Regions from separate parts of the Micromonospora sp. WMMD734 genome, predicted to be linked through region 2. Evidence: riboswitches for the same ligand, from Rfam matches in the RefSeq annotation. Region 2 holds a riboswitch; each other region holds the start of a gene.
The links. Region 2 has a riboswitch for cyclic di-AMP ahead of ACN267_RS22100 (coiled-coil domain-containing protein). Riboswitches for the same ligand answer to the same signal wherever they lie in the genome.
Positions count from the first base shown of each region.

Region 1: linked by a shared signal. The riboswitch ahead of ACN267_RS14750 (C39 family peptidase) and the one ahead of ACN267_RS22100 (coiled-coil domain-containing protein) in region 2 are both predicted to bind cyclic di-AMP.
Region 3: linked by a shared signal. The riboswitch ahead of ACN267_RS00800 (coiled-coil domain-containing protein) and the one ahead of ACN267_RS22100 (coiled-coil domain-containing protein) in region 2 are both predicted to bind cyclic di-AMP.
Region 4: linked by a shared signal. The riboswitch ahead of ACN267_RS24385 (NlpC/P60 family protein) and the one ahead of ACN267_RS22100 (coiled-coil domain-containing protein) in region 2 are both predicted to bind cyclic di-AMP.

Region 1 is NZ_JBMHMK010000001.1:3,456,182-3,460,745, forward strand. It holds gene ACN267_RS14745 (CDP-glycerol glycerophosphotransferase family protein) at 1-853, shown strand, start outside; gene ACN267_RS14750 (C39 family peptidase) at 1,262-2,113, opposite strand; cyclic di-AMP (ydaO/yuaA leader) riboswitch at 2,388-2,532, opposite strand; gene ACN267_RS14755 (hypothetical protein) at 2,897-3,658, opposite strand; gene ACN267_RS14760 (hypothetical protein) at 3,796-4,191, opposite strand; gene ACN267_RS14765 (acyltransferase family protein) at 4,409-4,564, opposite strand, start outside.
Region 2 is NZ_JBMHMK010000001.1:5,163,635-5,168,198, forward strand. It holds gene ACN267_RS22090 (heavy metal translocating P-type ATPase) at 1-1,408, opposite strand, end outside; gene ACN267_RS22095 (YibE/F family protein) at 1,570-2,913, shown strand; cyclic di-AMP (ydaO/yuaA leader) riboswitch at 3,080-3,211, shown strand; gene ACN267_RS22100 (coiled-coil domain-containing protein) at 3,215-4,240, shown strand; gene ACN267_RS22105 (carbonic anhydrase) at 4,372-4,564, opposite strand, start outside.
Region 3 is NZ_JBMHMK010000001.1:163,618-168,181, forward strand. It holds gene ACN267_RS00780 (hypothetical protein) at 256-654, opposite strand; gene ACN267_RS00785 (hypothetical protein) at 812-955, opposite strand; gene ACN267_RS00790 (STAS domain-containing protein) at 1,311-1,673, shown strand; gene ACN267_RS00795 (SRPBCC family protein) at 1,772-2,239, shown strand; gene ACN267_RS00800 (coiled-coil domain-containing protein) at 2,360-3,418, opposite strand; cyclic di-AMP (ydaO/yuaA leader) riboswitch at 3,423-3,554, opposite strand; gene ACN267_RS00805 (cation diffusion facilitator family transporter) at 3,721-4,564, opposite strand, start outside.
Region 4 is NZ_JBMHMK010000001.1:5,633,079-5,637,642, forward strand. It holds gene ACN267_RS24370 (zinc metalloprotease) at 29-1,063, shown strand; gene ACN267_RS24375 (pyridoxamine 5'-phosphate oxidase family protein) at 1,136-1,690, opposite strand; gene dcd (dCTP deaminase) at 1,837-2,415, shown strand; gene ACN267_RS24385 (NlpC/P60 family protein) at 2,465-3,505, opposite strand; cyclic di-AMP (ydaO/yuaA leader) riboswitch at 3,518-3,654, opposite strand; gene ACN267_RS24390 (C40 family peptidase) at 3,810-4,564, opposite strand, start outside.

The DNA of each region.
Region 1 (4,564 bases), 1.7 Mb from region 2:
GCACCACGGCGACAGCGACAAGGCCCCCAGCGCCAACCCGGTCTCGGCCATCTTCGACAAGATCTTCGTGGCCGGTCCGGCGGCGATCGAGCGGTACGCGCGGGCCGGCGTGGAGATCCCCGCCGAGAAGTTCGTCGTGGTCGGCCGTCCACAGGTCGAAGCCATCGAGGTACGCCGGGAGGCCCGCCCGCCGGCCGCCCCGACGGTGCTCTACACCCCCACCTGGACCGGCCACCACGCCGACGCCAACTACTGCTCGCTGCCGGTGGCAGAGCCGCTGCTGCGCCGGCTGCTCGACCGGGGGGCCACGGTGATCCTGCGGGCCCACCCGTACACCGGGCAGAACCCGGCCTCGGCCCGGCAGTTGGCCCGGCTCACCGAGCTGCTCGCCGCCGACCGGACCCGGACCGGGCGGCAGCACCTGTGGGGGGCGGCGGCCAGCCGTGAGCTGAGCCTGACCGACTGTGTCAACCGCTCCGACGCGCTGGTCTCCGACGTCTCCGGGGTCATCTCCGACTACCTCTACTCGGGCAAGCCGTACGCGGTGACCGACCTGGGCGTCGACGGTGACGAGTTCCTGGACCGGTTCCCGCTGGCCCGCTCCGGTTACGTGCTGCGCCGGGACATGGCCAACCTGGACGAGGTGCTGACCGGGCTGCTGGACACCGATCCGCTGGCGGCGGCCCGGTGGGACACCCGCCGCCGCTACCTGGGCGACTTCCCCGACGACGCGTACGCCGACGGTTTCCTCGACGCGGCCCGCCGGGAGCTGGAGCCGGGCTGGAACCCGCCGGCCCCGCGTACCGCCGGCACCGCCACCTGGGACGACGCTTCGGTGTCCCCGCGCGGCTGACCGGGAGTCGACCCGGGCCGGGGTGGTGGCGTGGTTCGCCACTCGGGCCCGACGCGTGCACGGACGCCCCCTCACCAGTGCCGTCTGCCGCCTACAGACCTGATGACGCAAACGAATCACGCCGTGTGTGCCCTCGCTGACCGGCCGGGTACCGGCAATGATCGGCTCCGCCTGAAGTAGGTGCGGCGTCGGCACTGAGTCGTTGCCGTCATCAGCTCTGTAGGGAGCGAGGGTGGTATGTGCACCCCTCGGACGATGCAGGCGTGGTTGGTCCGGGGCGCGCCGGGTGGCACCCGGCATCGGTGGTGCCGATGCCGTCAGTCCTCGTCGGTCGGGCCGACAGCGGACCGCCCCGGTGCCCGTGGTCAGGCAGCCGAGGCGGTCCGGATCGAATTCGAGAGCAACGGGTCAGGCGGAGTAGCCCCGGGTGGCGATCCAGTTCGCCAGGGTGGTCACGCCGACCCAGTAGGCCGGCAGGGACGGGTCGGCCGAGTCGGCGATCCGCACGGTACGGCCGTTGTCCCGGTAGCCCACGGCGGCGACGTAGTGGCCACCGGGGAAGGAGTGCCAGCCGCCGTCGAGGTCGGTGGCGTCCCCGGCCACGTTCGCGACCACGGCCCGCTTGTCGGTGACCGCCGCGACCACGTCGGCCCGCAGCCGCTCGACCTGCGCGTCGCTCGGGGTGCCGGCGAACATCCGGGTCCGGTACGGATCGCCCTTGACCACGGCGTTGAGCACCCGGGTGGTGTCCTCGGCCGAGTTGGTGCCCATCTCGGTGGTGCCCAACTGGGCGGCGAGGTCGTCCTGGCCGCGCTCGATGCCGGCCGCGCTGAGCGCGTTACGCACCGCCGCCGGGCCACAGTAGTAGTAGGTGATCTGGGCCTGGTAGTCGTAGCGCAGAACCTTCGACGACGGCGGCTTCGGGGCCGCCTTGCGGGTCAGGTCCGGGTCGACGGTGGGACGGGACTTCGCCCGGGTGACGCGCGGCGACGGGGTGGGGCTCGCCGACGGGCTGGCCGTGGGGGTGGCCGACGGGCTGGCCGGGGCGGGCGTGGCCACCCGGGCCTGGGCGCGGCTGGCGACGTCGTCGAGGCGGGGGGCGGTCTCGGCCACGGCGGTGGCGCGCTGCTGGTCGGTCGGGGCGTCGTCGACCCCGGCGGCCAGGGCGGTGCCACCGGCGGCCAGGACGAGGACCGCCGCCGAGCCGACGACCATCCGGTACGGGCGCTGGGCGCCCAGTCGGCGGAGCTGTCGCTTCATGTGGTGCTTCACGGGGTGTTCCTCCACGGGGGCGAGGCGGCCGGGCACGCCGGACCGGCACGTGGCGGGTACGCCACGCGCGGATCGGGTGTTTGGGCCGCTCGTTCGGCAGGGTCCGCCCGACGGGAGCCGGGCGGATCGGCGGGTCGCCCGAGCGGGGTCGGGCGGCGGGGTGGACGGCCGGGTCAGCGCGTCAGGCGCGACGGTCCGGCGGCACCCCGGCACCGAGGTGGAGGGATTACCGAGGGGGTGGGGTCATGCTGCACGAGGAGGGAACTCCTTCCGCTGCCGCCGACCGGGTTAGCTGACGGATTCGGGCGGGAAGATCGCCCTACCCCGGGCCGTGGCCCGGAGATTCACCCCAGGTGGTGCGTGTGGGTCCCCGGTTCGTGACAAGCACGATTGAGCGGGTCGGCGCGGCGTCGCCTGCTGCGATCGGGAACCGCACCGGACCGCAGCGACACTACTGGTCGCCCTCCTCTCCCGCCAAGCCCTGTGACCTGCGTAAACATCGCCGGGCAGGCCGATGTGCGGGGCGTTCGGGCAGCCCGGGTGCGGGCCGGGGACGAATGGTCGTCCGGGCCCGTCGGGGCCGTGACCGGACAACCGACCCGCAACCTCCGATGATCAACGAAGTCGATGTGACCGGGTGTGACGGGCTGTCCGGTTCCGCCGCTGCGTGACCGCGTCCACACCCGCCTGGGTAACAATTCGGTCCCCGGGACTCCCGACCTCCCGGCCCACCCGGCCCGGGGTGGGACCAGGCGGTAGTCGCGGGGCGGGTCAGCCCACCCGGGCCGGGTGCCAGCGGGTGGCCGGGGTCGGGCGGGTCGCCGCCGACGTCGCGGCCCGGGGCAGCGGCACCCGGCCCGGACGCACCCGCTGCGTCGCCGCGTACGCCTCGGCGGCCAGCGACCGGGCGGCCTCGGCGGCCAGCTCGGCGGCCCGCCACGCGACGCGTTCCCGCCAGTGCGCCGCCCGGTACGCCGCCCGCCGGTCCTCCCGGACCGCCCGGGCGAGCATCACCTCGTGCTCGACGGGGTGCCGGCGCGGGTCCCAGCCGTCGCGGTGCGCGAAGACGTCCCGCAGCCGCTCCACCGACAGTTCGCCCCGCCAGTGCGCCGCCACCGCCTCCTGGTGCAGCCACCGCTCCCGGCCGGCGTACTCGGCAGGCGTCCGGGGGGTACGCGGGCTGGGCAGCGCCCCCGCGCCGGTGAACCGTCGGGCCGCCGTCTCCGCCTCGTCGTACTCCTGCCAGGCCCGTTCCAGGGTGTCCTGCGCGGCCAGCCATGCGGCCCGGTGACGGCGGGCGGTCTGGGCGGCCCCGGCGGCGGCCACGGTCACCTCGTCGGCGTAGCGGCGCAGGTCGGCGACCGGGGGTGGGGCGTCGGGCGGCGGCCCGACGGCGGTCACGTCGGTCGGCTGCTCCCGTTCGGGGCGGGCGACCAGGACGGCGAGGCCGGTCAACGCGAGGACGAGCAGCAGGGACCAGATCGCGGTGGCGGTCGGCACCCCGATCAGGAACTGGGACAGCACGGTGGTCACGGGTCGACACCTCGCGGGCGGATGGGGCGGATCGGGGCCGTACCGGGGCGGAACCGTTGCGGGCAACGTCCGTCCGGGGCGGTACGGGGACGAGGTCGTGGTGGTGGCGGCGGGCGGGCGGCCCCGGTGGGGCGGGGTCAGCGCGCCGGGGGTGCCCGGGGCCCGGGGGCGGCGGGCATCCGACCGGCCGGTGTCGACAGGGTGGCCGTCGGAAGCTCCCGTGCCGGACCGGCCGGCACGGCGGGCAGGCCGGCGTCGACCCGGTCGGTCGTCACCACGTCGACCCGCTCCGTCCCGCGGCCGTCGGCGCGGATGCCGTCACCCTGACCGGACGGGGTGTCGAGGGCCCCGGCGGCGGGGAAGGAGTGCGACGCGTCGGTCGACAGTGCGCCGGGGACCGGATCGAACAGCGCGGGGCCGGACAGCGCCGGGCCGGCGGCGGCGAACGCGAGTGCGACGGCGAGGCCGGCGAGCAGCCGGGACATCCCGCGCGCGACCCACCACAGGGGACTGGTGAGCGCGACCGGGAACACGGGACCACGCTACCGAAGGGGCCACCGGCCCGCAGCACCGCCGGGCGTGTCGCCGCGCCGGCCGCGCGGCAACCGGTCACACCCGGGCGGGCGACGGACCCCGGGCTTGGCATCCACCGTGGAGGGAGTCCCGCCGCCGCGCCCACGACCGAGCCGGCACACCGCCACCGAGGCGGCAGGTAGCGGCAGGCCGGCAGGGAACAGAGCCGGGGCAAGATCAGTGCGGGTCGCGCGGGCCCGCGTACTCGACGGGGCGGGCGTCGCGCGGCCCGCCGTCGGCCCCCCTCGGCCCCGGCACGACCGCCGTCCCGCCGGCACCCGGAGCAGCGGCACCGGGAACAGCGGCCGGGGCGGTGCGGCGGCGGGGGGCCAG
Region 2 (4,564 bases):
GACCGCCGACGGCGTAGTCCGTACCGTCGATCCCGGCGCGGACTCCCCGGCCGGGCAACGCGCGGAACCCGGTGGCCGTACGTGCTCCGCCCCGGTCGGCGGCGGCGGTCACGATCGCGCGGGCCAGCGGGTGTTCGCTGTCGGCCTCCACGCCGGCCGCGAGCCGCAGCACCTCGTTCCCGTCGGTGCCGTCGGCGGCGGCCACCCCGACCAGCACGTGCTCGCCCCGGGTGAGGGTGCCGGTCTTGTCGAAGAGCACGGCGTCGACGGTCCGCATCCGCTCCAGCGCCAGCCGGTCGCGTACCAGCACCCCGGAGCGGGCGGCGAGCCCGGTGGAGAGCGCGACGACCAGCGGGATCGCCAAGCCCAGGGCGTGCGGGCAGGCGATCACCAGCACGGTGACGGTCCGCACCACCGCCTGGTCCGGCTCGCCGAGCGCGGTCCAGACCAGCGCGGTCAGCACGGCGGTGCCGGTGGCGACGTAGAACAGCCAGCCGGCGAAGCGGTCGGCGAGCGCCTGCGCCCGCCCGCCGGACCGCTGCGCCTGGGTGACCAGGCGGCGGATGCCGGCCAGCGTGGTCGCCTCGCCGACCGCCTCGACCCGCACCCGCACGGGCTGGTCGGTGGCGACGGTGCCGGCCACCACCCGGTCACCTGCCGACCGGGGCACCGGCCGGGACTCACCGGTGACCATCGACTCGTCCAGTTCCGCGGTGCCGGCCACGACGCGTCCGTCGGCGGGCACCCGACCGCCGGGGCGGACCAGCACCACGTCGCCCTCACGCAGCCCGGTCACCGGCACCCGTTCGACGTCGTCGTCCGCGCCGACGCGTTCGGCGTCGTCGGGCAGCAGCGCGGCCAGCGCGTCGAGTGCTCCTCGGGCCTGGCCGATCGCCTTCGTCTCCTGCCAGTGGCCGAGCAGCATGATGGTCACCAGCGCCGCCAGCTCCCACCAGAAGTCCAGGTCGAAGGCACCGAGGAAGGTCGACACCGAGGCGGTGTACGCGACGCTGATCGCCATCGCGACCAGCAGCATCATGCCCGGCGTACGGGCCCGGGCTTCCCGGAGCGCCCCGGTCAGGAACGGCCAGCCGCCCCACCAGAAGACCACCGAGCCGAGCACCGGCCCGACCAGGGGACGGCCGGGGAACTCCAGCGGGTGGCCGGCCCAGTCCAGCACCATCCGGTCGGTCGCCACCACCGGCAGGGTCAGTGCCAGGCAGACGAGGAACCGACGCCGGAACGTCGCCGGGTCGTGCCCGACGTGTTCGCCTCCGCTCCGGTCCGGGGTGCGGCCGGCGTGCCCGACCCGGCTCCGGTGCGGGGCGGGCCCCACCGGGTCGGTGTGGCCACCCCGCGCCGTCGGGCCGGGGTGCGGGGTGGCTGCCCGGTCGCGGTGCTGGTCCATGGCCACCACCATCCTCTTTCGGCAGGCCGTGGGCACGGTGAACCGGGCGGGCGGGTCGGGACGCTGGCTACCATCGTCCGACGATGACGCGCCGCCCGTGGGTGAACCGGCAGGTCGGCTGACACGTATCCCGTCCCGGACCGTTGGGAGAACTCGCAGACATGGGCGCCGACCACACCCGCCCCGCTCCGTCCACCCCGCCCCGGGTGCGACGGATCCTCGTCATGACGGTGGTGCCGCTCATCGTCGTCACGGTGATCGCCACGCTGCTGCTCTGGCCGGGGAAGACCTCGAAGATCGACCAGGGCGAGCAGGTGCCCCGCTACCACGGCACGGTGACCCGGGTGGTGACCGAGCCGTGCCCGCCCGCCCCGCAGACGCCCGACGGCCCGTCGGGGGTGGCCGACGGGCCGTGCGGGACGGTGACCGTCACCGTCGGGCAGGGGCCGGACAGCGGTGAGCAGGTCGAGACGCCCGTCCCGTCCGGGCCGGGGGCACCGACGGTGGCCGTCGGCGACGAGGTCGTGCTCGTCGCGTTGGCCGACCCCACCGATCCGTCGGTGAGCAGCTACCACATCGCCGAGCACCAGCGGGGCATGCCGCTGCTCTGGCTGGTCGCCCTGTTCGCGGCGGCGATCGTGGCGTTCGGCCGGCTGCGCGGGCTGGCCGCCCTGGCCGGGCTCGGGGCCAGCTTCGCCATCCTGTTGACCTTCGTGGTGCCGGGCATCTCCGCCGGGGGCGCGCCGCTGCCGATCGCGGTCACCGGCGCCGCGTTGATCATGTTCGTGGTGCTGTACCTGACCCACGGGATCACCGCGCAGACCTCGGTGGCGGTGCTGGGCACGCTGGGCAGTCTGGTGCTGACCGGCGTCCTGGGCACGCTGGCCACCGCCGCCACCCACCTGACCGGGTACGGCAGCGAGGAGGCCACCACGCTGTCGATGTACCAACGCGACGTCGACCTGCACGGCCTGCTGCTGGCCGGGATCATCATCGGGTCGCTCGGTGTCCTGGACGACGTCACGGTCACCCAGTCGGCCACCGTCACCGAGCTGGCGCACGCCAATCCGGGGCTGTCCCGGTTGCAGCTCTACCGGGCGGCGACCCGGGTCGGGCGGGCGCACATCGCGTCCACGGTCAACACGATCGTGCTGGCGTACGCGGGCGCGTCACTGCCGTTGCTGCTCCTGCTCACCGCCGACAGCCGCCCGGTAAGCCAGATCCTCACCAGCGAGTTCCTGGCCCAGGAGATCGTCCGCAGCGCGGTGGCGACCCTCGGCCTGGTGGCGGCGGTGCCGCTGACCACCGGGTTGGCCGCGCTGGTGGTCACCGCCGGACGAGGGCCGGCCGACGCCGGTACGGCCGGGCCGACGCCCGCCCCACGTCCCGCCCCCGACCGTGCCGAGGCGTGGGAGGCGTTGAGCGCGCCCCGGCACGGCGAACCGTCCACCCCGGCCCCCGCACGGTGGCCAGACCCGGAAAGGAGCACGGACACCGCATGGTGACACTGCGCTGCGTGACCGAAGGCGAGGTCGCGGCTGTCGGCCACGTCACTGATTACCACTCGCTATCGGGAAAATACTCATTTGGTCGGGTTACAGGCGTAGATCCCCGGTACGACTCTCGGGTAACCTCGCTGCCGGTCACCGCCGAAGGCGCCCACCGGAGCCAGCGGTGCCACCGCCCAATCGCCGTACGGCGAGCCGGGGAACCGAGCACCTGGGGTGAATCCGCGCCAGCGGTAGGGGCCACTTCCGTCCCGAACCCGTCAGCTAACCCGGTCGGCGGTCGACGGAAGGGACAACTGTGACGGCACCCCTACGCCACTGGTGGACTCCGGTGGTGGCCGTGCTCGCCGCTCTGGCGCTGGTCGCCGGCCCGGCCGCCGCCCCCGCGGCGGCAGCACCCAACGCGCCCACCCCCTCGGGGCACGAGGAGGACGAGGAGCCCAAGCTGCTCACCGACGTCATCGAGGCGACGAACCGGGAGTACTCGGCGGCGAAGACCCGACTGGAGAAGTCCAAGAAACGCCAACTCGAATACGCCATCGAGGTGGAGAAGGCGGAGCAGGAGCTGGCGGCGTTGGCTCCGCAGGTCACCGAGATCGCCGCCCAGTCGTACCGGACGGGTCGGGTCGGCGCGGTCGCCGCGCTGCTGGAGAGCGACGCCCCGGACGCCTTCGTCCGGCGGGCCGCCGCCCTGGACGAGCTGAACATGGTCAACGCCGGCAAGCTGGCCGAGGTCAACAAGGTCAAGACCCGGGCCGAGCAGGCCAAGCTCGCCGTCGACGCCGAGGTCCGTGAGCAGCAGAAGCAGGCCAACCTGATGGCCAAGAAGAAGACCGAGGCCGACAAGGCACTGGCCCTGGTCGGCGGTCGGGGCTTCACCGGCGGCCTGGTCGACGCGACGTCCCCGGTGGCCCGCGTCGCACCCGGCCAGACCGCCAACGGCGAGTGGCGCGGGGAGTCGTGCAGCGAGAACGACCCGACCACGTCCGGGTGCATCACCCCGCGCACGCTGCACATGTACAAGGAGGTCAAGCGGGCCGGATTCAACCGGTTCGTCGGCTGCTACCGCCCCGGTGGGCCGTGGGAGCACCCCAAGGGCAAGGCGTGCGACTGGTCGTTGCAGAAGAGCGGGTTCAGCCCGTGGCACAACAACGACACCCGGATGTACGGCAACAACCTCGCCGCGTTCCTGATCCGCAACTCGGACCGGCTGGGCATCTACTACGTGATCTGGAACCGGCAGATCTGGTTCCCGGCCAACGGCTGGAGTTCGTACTCGGGACCGTCCAACCACACCGACCACGTCCACGTGTCGCTGTTGTAGCGGGTGCAGCTGGGCCGAAGCTGCGGTGTCCGGCGTTCCGGACACCGCAGCACCGGCCCGGTGAGTTGATCGAGGCGCACGATGAGGGCCGCCCGGCTGAGCCGGGCGGCCCTCATCGTGACCGGTGCGGGTCAGGAGGCGACGGGTGCCGTCGCGGCACCGGCCGGCACGGCCGGTGCCGGCACCGCGGCGGCGGGCGCGGGCAGCTCGGGGGCTACCTGGCGCACCTCACCGGCGGCGAGCCGGTAGGACATCCCGACCACCGCGCACCGGCCGGCGGCCACCTCGGCGGCGATCACCGGGGAGTTGCCGAGCAGCACCTCG
Region 3 (4,564 bases), 5.0 Mb from region 2:
TATCCGACACCTGCCGGCTCCCCCGATCCTGTCGGGGGAGCCGGTGCGTGTCCGGCTCGGGAGCTGCCCGGTCCGTGGGTGATCGGCTCGATCGGGTGATCGACTCAGTGCGGCGAGGTTGTGGCATCAACCCCGTGTCTTTACCGCAACATCGCCCCAATGGAGTGGATTGAGAGCGACGTAGGCCCCGGTCGACGCTGAGGAGCGTGACCGGGGCCTGTGTGTGTCGTGGAACGGTTGCGTGCCGTGGAGCAGTCAGTCGTCCAGCCCGACGGGGGAGTTCGGCCGGTCCACGTCGACGAACTCGATGTCGTCGGCGGCCCGGTCACCCCGGCTGCCGGCGGCCCGTGCGGCGGTGCCGGCCGCCCAGCCGATCGCCGCGCCGACCAGCGCCGCGCCGATCAGCAGGGTCCAGGGCAGGGCCGGCCGTCGGCCGGCGAGCGCGTCGAAGGCGAGCGTCGCCCGACGGCGCGCCTCGTCGGCGGTCGAGCCGACCAGGTCACCGGCGTCGGCCAGCCCCGAGTCCCGGACCGACCGGGCGGCGTCCCGGACGCTGTCACCGGCGGAGTCCACCGCCGAGAGCAGGTGGTTCCAGGCCTGGTCGGCGATCCGCTCGGGCTTGCTGCGGCGCTCCAGAAGGTTGCTGCCGATCATCGTGTTACCTCCTCGAATGCCGAAGTCTGCGGCCACTTCGGACGTCGTCTCCGTGCCGCGGGACGGTCCTCGCACGGACCGGACGACCGGCCCGTGTCCGAGCAGTGCCCCGCCCGGCCGGGTCGCAAACCCGGTACGCAGGGGTGACCGGCACGACTCAGCGGACCATGACCACGGACGTGGCGCGGGCGAAATCGTCGTCGTCGTCATCGTCGTCGTCCCCGCCGCCGCCGAAGCCGCAGGCCAGGACGAGAGCGAGCAGCGCGCCGACCCCGGCCAGCCCGAGTAGTCTCTTGAGCATCGATCCGTCTCCTCGATCGTGGTGACCCATCTCTCGCCCACGGTAGGCACCTGTCACAACCTGCGCCGGGGGAGTCGGCACGCCGTGCCGGGGTGTCGACGGGGCTCGCCCGGCCCACCGCATCCGGTTACCACTGGACCGGGGCCGCTACTCTGGGACGGTTGGAACGGCCGAGCTGTGCCGTTCGTCGGAAGAGAACAGGACCAGCAACGGTGTGGAGAGGGACGGTCCGGTCCGTCGGGATCCGCGAATTGCTCATCCCGAGGGGTGGCGACCGAGGCCATCGGAGGAATACTCTCGGTCGCGGCCCGCGTACTGATGAGGCGCCCGGGGACGGGCGAGTGGAGGTGCTCGCGTGAGCCTGTCGATCGTGAAGTCGGTCCTGCCGGCCGGTGTCATCGAGATCGCCCCCCGTGGTGAGATCGACGTCGACACCGCCTACGAGGTACGTGAGGCGATCGCCGAGGTGCTGGCCAAGGGCCGGCCCGCGCGGATCGAGCTGAACATGCGACTCGTCACCTTCATCGACTCCGTCGGGATCAGCGCCATGGTCGCCGGCTTCCAGACCGCCGAGGTCAGCGGCGTCAAACTGATCGTCACCGAACCGAGCCGGTTCGTGCACCGGCAGCTCTGGGTGACCGGCCTGCTCGGTCTCTTCGGCGCTCCGGAGCCGTACTTCGCCGGTGCCGCCACCCCGGAGGTGCTGCCCGGCGCCTGACCGGGCCACGGGCGGCGTCCATGCCGTCCGACCAGTGACGTTGCCAGTCCGTCTCCGGTACGGCACGATCGTGCGACCGACGACGGTCAGGAGGCCCGGTGGTCCGGCGGGAGAGCTTCAGCTACACGGTGCAGGCGCGCTGCTCACCGGCGGACGCGACGGCGCTGCTGAGCGACCTGTCCCGGCAGGAGGAGCTGCATCCGCTGATCGTCCGGGTACGCCGGCTGCCCGCCCGGCCGGGTGCCCTGGCCAGCTATGCGATCACCGACCGGCTGGAGCTGGGGCCGCTGCGGTTCCCCGTCACCTACCAGGCCGACGTGCTGCTGGCCGGCGACGACGAGATCGTGACGGTGGCCCGCCAGCAGCCCGGCACCACCGTACGCAACCACACCCGGCTGCGGATGGAGGGTGACCTGCTGCGGATCGACGTAGAGATCACCCTCGCCGCACCGGCGCCGTTGTTCGGCTACGCCTTCCGGCAGGCCCGCGCCGCCCACCTGGGGCTGGCCAGCCGCCTCGGTGCCGTTCTGGACTCCCGGGCCGGCGACCCGCCTCCGGTGGGCTGACCACCGCCGGCACCCGGGCTGCCCGACCCGGTCGCGGCGTGGCGGCACCCGACCTGACCTACCGTTGCGGCCGGCCGTGGTCCGGTGGCCCGCCCGGGTCGGACGGGCCACCGGGTCGGCTCAGATCATCGACAGGTGCACGTGGTTGGTGTGGTCGCTGGACGGGTCCCCGTTGCCCCCGCTGTACGCCTTCCACCCGCTGCTCGGCAGCCAGATCCGCTTGAACCAGATCACGTAGAGCACACCGAGCCGGTCGGCGTTGCGGATGAAGTACGCGGCGAGGTTGTTGCCGTACGTCCGGTCGCCGCCACTGGCCACCCCGCCGAAGCCACCCTTCTGGGCGGCGAAGTCGCACGCCCGGCCCTTGGGGTGTTCCCCGGAGCCGCTGGGCCGGTAGCAGGAGACGTACCTGGTGAAACCGGCCGCCTTGGCCTGGTTGAGGGCGTTGAGCGTACGCGGGGTGATGCAGCCGTTGGCCGGCGTCGGGTCGTTGACGCTGCACGACTCGGACGGCCAGGAGCCGTCGGAGTTGCGGGGCGCCCCCTTGGCGTTGCTGGTGGACGTGCCGTCCGAGCTGCCGGAGTCGCGGGAGGTGGGGGCCGGCTTGTCGGCGGCGGCCACCGCCAACGCCCGCTCGGCCTGTTCCTTGCGTTTGCCCATGGTGGCGACCTGCTTGCGCTGTTCGGTGATCTCCCGGGTGACCGCGGCCCGGGTCCGGGTGGCCTGGTCCCGGGTCTCGATCATCGTGCGCAGTTCCTGGTCCTCCCGGGTGGCGACCGTCTCCAGCGCCGCCGCGCGGTCCAGGAAGCCGGTCGGGGTGTTGCTGTTGAGCAGGGCGGACATCGGTCCGAGCCGGCCGGTGCGGTAGGCCGCGCCGGCGATCTCGCCGACCTTGGCGGTCTGCGTGACCAGTTGCCCCTCGATGGTCTTGAGCTGCCCGTCGAGTTCCTTTTGGCGTTTGGTGGAGCGCTCCAGGGCGGCCTTGGCCTCCAGCCAGCCCTTGCTGGCCGCGTCGAGCTGGTCGCGCAGCGCCGGGGTGCCGCCCTCGTCGTCGTCGCCCGGGGCGGCGAGCCGGGTGGTGGGCGCGGCGACGGCCGGGGTGAAGGGCGCGGCCGACACGCCCAGGGCCAGCGCCGTGACGACTGCGGCCAGCAGCCGCGTGGTGGTGCGTACGTGCATGCGGATGTCCTTCCGTCAGCCGCCGACCGGGTTAGCTGACGGGTTCGGGACGGAAGATCCCTACCGCTTGCGCGGATGCACCCCAGGAACGTGGTTCCCCGGTTCGCCCGGGCGGGCGATTAGGCGGCGGCCTCCGCCTGGCGGAGACCGGGGCCGAGCCTACCGGTACGCGTGTGACGCCTGCCTACCTCGTGACTGAGGGTACGAGAGTGAATACCCTCAAAAGGGGCAAACAGCGCAGATTTCCGTGATCTCTGTGCGGGAGTACCCGCCGGGGCTGACCGTCCGGCCCGGGGTGGGGGTCACCAGTGGGCGGGTCCGCACGCCCCCGGGGTCGCCCCGGGCTCGATCTGGAGGGTGGCGTGCTCGATGTGGAAGTCCTCCCGCAGGGCGCCCCGGGCGGCGGCCAGCACCGTGCCGACCTCGGCGTCGCCGGCCAGGGTGAGGTGGGCCGAGGCGACGTCCATGCCCGAGGTGAGCGTCCAGACGTGCAGGTCGTGCACCTCGGCGACGCCGGGCACGGCGGTGAGCCGGTCGTGCACGGCGGTCACCGGCAGGTGCTCCGGGGCGGCCTGCACCAGGATGCGTACCGCCGCCCGGCCGAGTCGCCAGGTGCGGGGCAGGATGAACACGCCGATCGCCACGGCGACCAGCGGGTCGGCCCACCACCAACCGGTGCCGGCGATCAGCAGCGCCGCCACGATCACGCCGACCGAGCCGAGCAGGTCGCCCAGCACCTCCAGGTACGCCCCACGCAGGTTGATGCTCTCCTTGGCGCCCTCCCGCAGCAGGCCGAACGCGACGATGTTGGCGAGCAGGCCGAGCACCGCCACCACCAGCATCGGGCCGGCCAGCACCTCGGGCGGCTCGCCGAACCGGCGGACCGCCTCGATCAGCACGTAGACCGCGACCCCGCTGAGCAGGACGGCGTTGGCCAGGGCGGCGAGCACCTCCAGCCGGTAGAGGCCGAAGGTGCGCTGCGGGTCCCGGGCGGCCCGCCGGGTGGCGGTGATCGCGGCCAGCGCCATCCCGATGCCGAGCACGTCGGTGAACATGTGCCCCGCGTCGGAGAGCAGGGCCAGCGAGCCGGTGCCGAAGGCGGCTACCGCCTCGACCACCATGAGCACGGCGAGCAGCCCGAACGCC
Region 4 (4,564 bases), 470 kb from region 2:
TGCCGCGCCGCCAGAAAGAGGTGGGCCCATGGGACTGCGTCCCAACCTGCTGACCCGGCGTGCCGCCGGTGTCGCGTCGACGACCTTCGCGCTGCTGTTGAGCACCGCTGCGGTGGGCGTCGTACCTGCGGCTTCCGCGTACTCCGCAGCCCCCGACAACACTTCCTGCGCGGAGCCGGCCGACGCCCACGCGGACGTCCACTCCGACGCCCGCGTCCGTGGCGGCAGCAAGGCTGCCCACAAGCGGCACGACCCCAACGAGCTGACCGCCAAGCAGGTCCAGGAGCGGGAGGCGGAGTTCGCCGCCGCCCTGCGCAACAGCGCCCTACAGTCGAAGTCCAGCTACCGCAGCGGCTCGACCGAGGGCACGACGGTGGCGCTGGCCCCGATCAGCATCCCGGTCGTCGTGCACGTCATCCAGCGGGACAGCACCCGGGCCGGGGGCAACATCCCCGACTCGATGATCAACTCGCAGATCAGCGTGCTCAACCAGGCGTACAGCGGTGCGACCGGTGGGGCCGCCACGGGTTTCACCTTCCAGCTCCAGAAGATCAACCGGGTCACCAACGCGTCGTGGTACCCGATCGTGCAGGGTTCCTCGGCCGAGCGGGCGATGAAGACCTCGCTGCGCACCGGCGGCAAGAACACCCTCAACATGTACCTGGGTGAGCTGAGCGACGACCTGCTCGGCTGGGCCACCTTCCCCAAGCGCACCCTGGACGTCATGGACGGCGTCGTGGTGCTCGGCGAATCGCTGCCGAACGGCACCGCCACCAACTACAACCTGGGCGACACCGGCACCCACGAGGTCGGCCACTGGCTGAACCTCTACCACACCTTCCAGGGTGGCTGCTCGGGCTCGGGCGACGGCGTCTCGGACACCCCGGCCGAGCGCGAGCCGGCCTACCAGTGCCCGACCGGCCGGGACACCTGCACCGCGACCGGCAAGGACCCGATCACCAACTTCATGGACTACACCTACGACTCGTGCATGTACCAGTTCACCGCTGGGCAGGCGAGCCGCATGGTGAACGCCTGGACCGCGTACCGCGCGTCGGCCTGACCGGCGGCGCCGCACAGCGTCAGGTGCCGGCTCCGTCCCCTGGGGACGGGGCCGGCACCGTCGTTTCCGGGGTCAGGCGGCGGTGCGACGGGTGTCGAACCCGTGCCGACCGCGCCGGGACGGGCGCTGGTCGGGCAGGCCGGCGACACCGTGCCGACCGGGCACCGGGTCGAGCCAGACCTGCACGGCGGGACGCCCGGCGTCACCGCTGAACGGGCCACCGTGCTCACGGCGGGTGAGCATGGCGACGTCGACGCTGAATTCGAAGAGCCGCCAGTCGACCTGGGGCGCGGCCCGGCCGATCTCGGCCACCAGCGCCACCCGGGCCGGGTCGGTCACCGGCTCGGCGCGACCGGCGACGTACGCCTCGTCGTCGCTGTCCTCAGGCGGAAACGAGTGGAGCGCGTAGCGGCCGTCGCGTTCGAGGTCACGCCGCTTGGGCGAGTCGACGACGAAGCAGAACAGCCCGCCGTCGGTGACCAGCGGGCAGACCGGGTGCACCCGGGGACCGCCGTCGGCGCGGACGGTGGCCAGGTAGCCGAAACCCGACCCGTACTGCTGGAGGAGAAGGCGGATCCCGTCGGCGAGTCGGGGCTCGTCGGCGGCGAATGCGGACCAGGATGCCATGTCGTCATCCTATCGAACAGGCGTTCGAAAATCAGTCCGACACGCAGGTCGAACGGCCCGACGTACGCCTCGGAGCCGGCGACGACGCCGGCCGGTGGGGCGGCCCGGTGGGCGGGTCCGGCCGAGGCGCTGGATATGGTGTCCCGATGCTGCTCTCCGACCGGGACCTCGTCTCCGAGATCAAGGCGGGCGCGCTGGCGCTGGAGCCGTTCGAGCCGAGTCTGGTGCAGCCGTCCAGCATCGACGTGCGCCTCGACAAGCTGTTCCGGGTGTTCAACAACCACCTCTACACCCACATCGACCCGTCGGTGCAGCAGGACGACCTGACGTCGATGGTCGAGGTGCCGGCGGGCGAGCCGTTCGTGCTGCATCCGGGCGAGTTCGTGCTCGCCTCCACGCTTGAGGTCATCTCCCTCGGCGACCAGCTCGCCGGCCGGTTGGAGGGCAAGTCGAGCCTGGGCCGGCTGGGGCTGCTCACCCACTCGACCGCCGGTTTCATCGACCCGGGCTTCTCCGGCCACGTCACGCTGGAGCTGTCGAACGTGGCCAACCTACCGATCACCCTCTGGCCGGGCATGAAGATCGGCCAGCTCTGCATCTTCCGGCTCTCCTCGCCGGCCGAGCACCCCTACGGCTCCGCGGTGTACGGGTCGCGCTACCAGGGCCAGCGGGGGCCGACCCCCAGCCGTTCCTGGCAGAACTGGCGCACCTGGACCATCGGCTGACGCGGCGTGCCGTGTCGGGGCCCCGGGTCCGGGGCCCCGACACGGTGGCTCAGCCGGGTCGGCCGTAGCTGTTGACCGGCCCGTCGTCGACCCGCTTCATCGTGATCGGTTTGCCCGCCTGGGAGGCGTGCACGACCCAGCCGTCCCCGACGTACATTCCGACGTGGTGCAGGTCGGAGTAGTAGAAGACCAGGTCGCCGGGGCGCAGGTCGGCCCGGCTCACCCGGTCGGTGACCTGGCGCTGCTGCCGGGCGTTGTGCGGCAACGACACCCCGGCCTTCGCCCAGGCCGCCATGGTCAGCCCGGAACAGTCGTAGTTGTTCGGTCCGGCCGCGCCCCACACGTACAACTTGCCGATCTGGGCGCAGGCGAACTTGACCGCCGTACCGGCCGGACCACCTGGGTAGCCTGCGGGGCACGGCGCCGGGCGCAGCGGCCCGCCGCCGCCGTTGCCGTAGACCTTGAGCCGCAACTTCTGCAACCTGTCGATCTCGGTGTTGATCTGCTTCTTGCGGGCCGCGAGCTGCGCTTCGGTACGGGTGAGCTGGGCGACCATCTCGTCCAGCGGCGCCTTGGTCGCGGCGAGTTCGTCGCGCAGTTCGGCGACGGCCCGCACCTCGCGCTGCTGGCGGCTGGCGAACCGGTCCAGCAGCCCCAGCTGTTCGACCACCTGGCTCGGGTTGCGGCTGCCGAGCAGGGCGTTGACGGTGGACATGTTCTCGCCCTTGTACGCCTGCACGGCGAGGCCGCTGACCTGGTTCATCGCCTGGTCGACACGGCGTTGCAGGGGGGCGATGCGCTTGCCGAGCGCGTCGGCCTGCCGGCGCTTGGCGGCGAGGTCGATGCGGGTGGCGTTGTGCTGTTCGATGAGCGGTTCGAGCTTGTTCCAGTCCTGGTCGATCTGCCGTTCGATCTCGGCGACCGAGGGGTCGGCGTGCGCCGCCGTAGGGCCACCGGTCAGTACGACCGCTGCGGCGGCCAGGGTGGCGAGGGTGGTGGTGAAGCGGGACCAGCGTGGGCGCGGCACCGTCGTGTTCCGGGCGACCTGGGTCGTCCGGTGCGACGGCGGCCGCGGGGCATGGTGTGCCACCGGGCTCCGGGCTCCTTCTTCCTCGACCGCCTACCGGGTTAGCTGACGGGTTCGGGCGGGAAGGGAGCGCCCTACCGCGGCGGTCGCGGATTCACCCCGGCGTACCTGGGTCCCCGGCTCGCCCGGAGGCGACTCGGCGGTGCCGGCCGACGCCACCCCGGGCGGGGCGGACCTGGTGCCGACCGACGATTGACCAGAGTAGAGATGGTCGTTATCGATCCGCAACCCGCCGGGCCGGCACACTCGGTGACCGGAAAACACGCAACCCCCGGCCCATCGGGCCGGGGGTTGACGTCTGCGCTGGTCAGGGGCGGCGGAAGCCGGCCACCGGCATGTAGTTGATGCTGGTCACCTGGACCGGCTTACCGGTCCGGGGCGCGTGCACCATCATGTCGTTGCCCAGGTAGAGCCCGACGTGGTGCAGGTCGCTGAAGAAGAAGACCAGATCGCCGGGGCGGGCCTCGGAGCGCGGGATGGCCTTGCCCTCGTTCCACTGCGCACCGGTGAAGTGGGTCAGCGAGATACCTGCCGCCTTGTACGCGAACTGGGTGAGCCCGGAGCAGTCGAACGAGTTCGGCCCGGTGGCGCCCCAGACGTACGGGTCACCGACCTGCGCGCAGGCGGTCGCGATCGCGGTCCGGGCGGCGGAGCTGACCACACCGTTGATCGTGGGGCAGCCGTTCACCTTCACCGTGGTCTTCGGCATCGCCGCCTGCAGCCGCTTGATCTCGGCATTGATCTGCTTCTTCTTGGCCGCGAGTTCCTTCTCCTGCTTCACCTCGGCGGCGATCAGCGTGTCGAGCTTCTGCTTCTCGGCGTCGTACTTGCGGCGGACCACGAGCACGGCCTCGACCTCCCGGCGCTGCTCGGCGGCGAGCCGGTCCAGGATGGTCAGCTGCGTGGCGAGGGTGCCCGGCTTGGTGGTGGTGAGCAGCGCGCTCAGCTCCTGCGAGGGGCCAGACTTGTAGTAGCGGGAGGCGAGGTCGCCGACCCGGCCCAGGGCGAGTTCGCTCTGCAGCGCCAGCGGCTCGATCTTCTTCTGGAGGTCGGCCGCCTTCT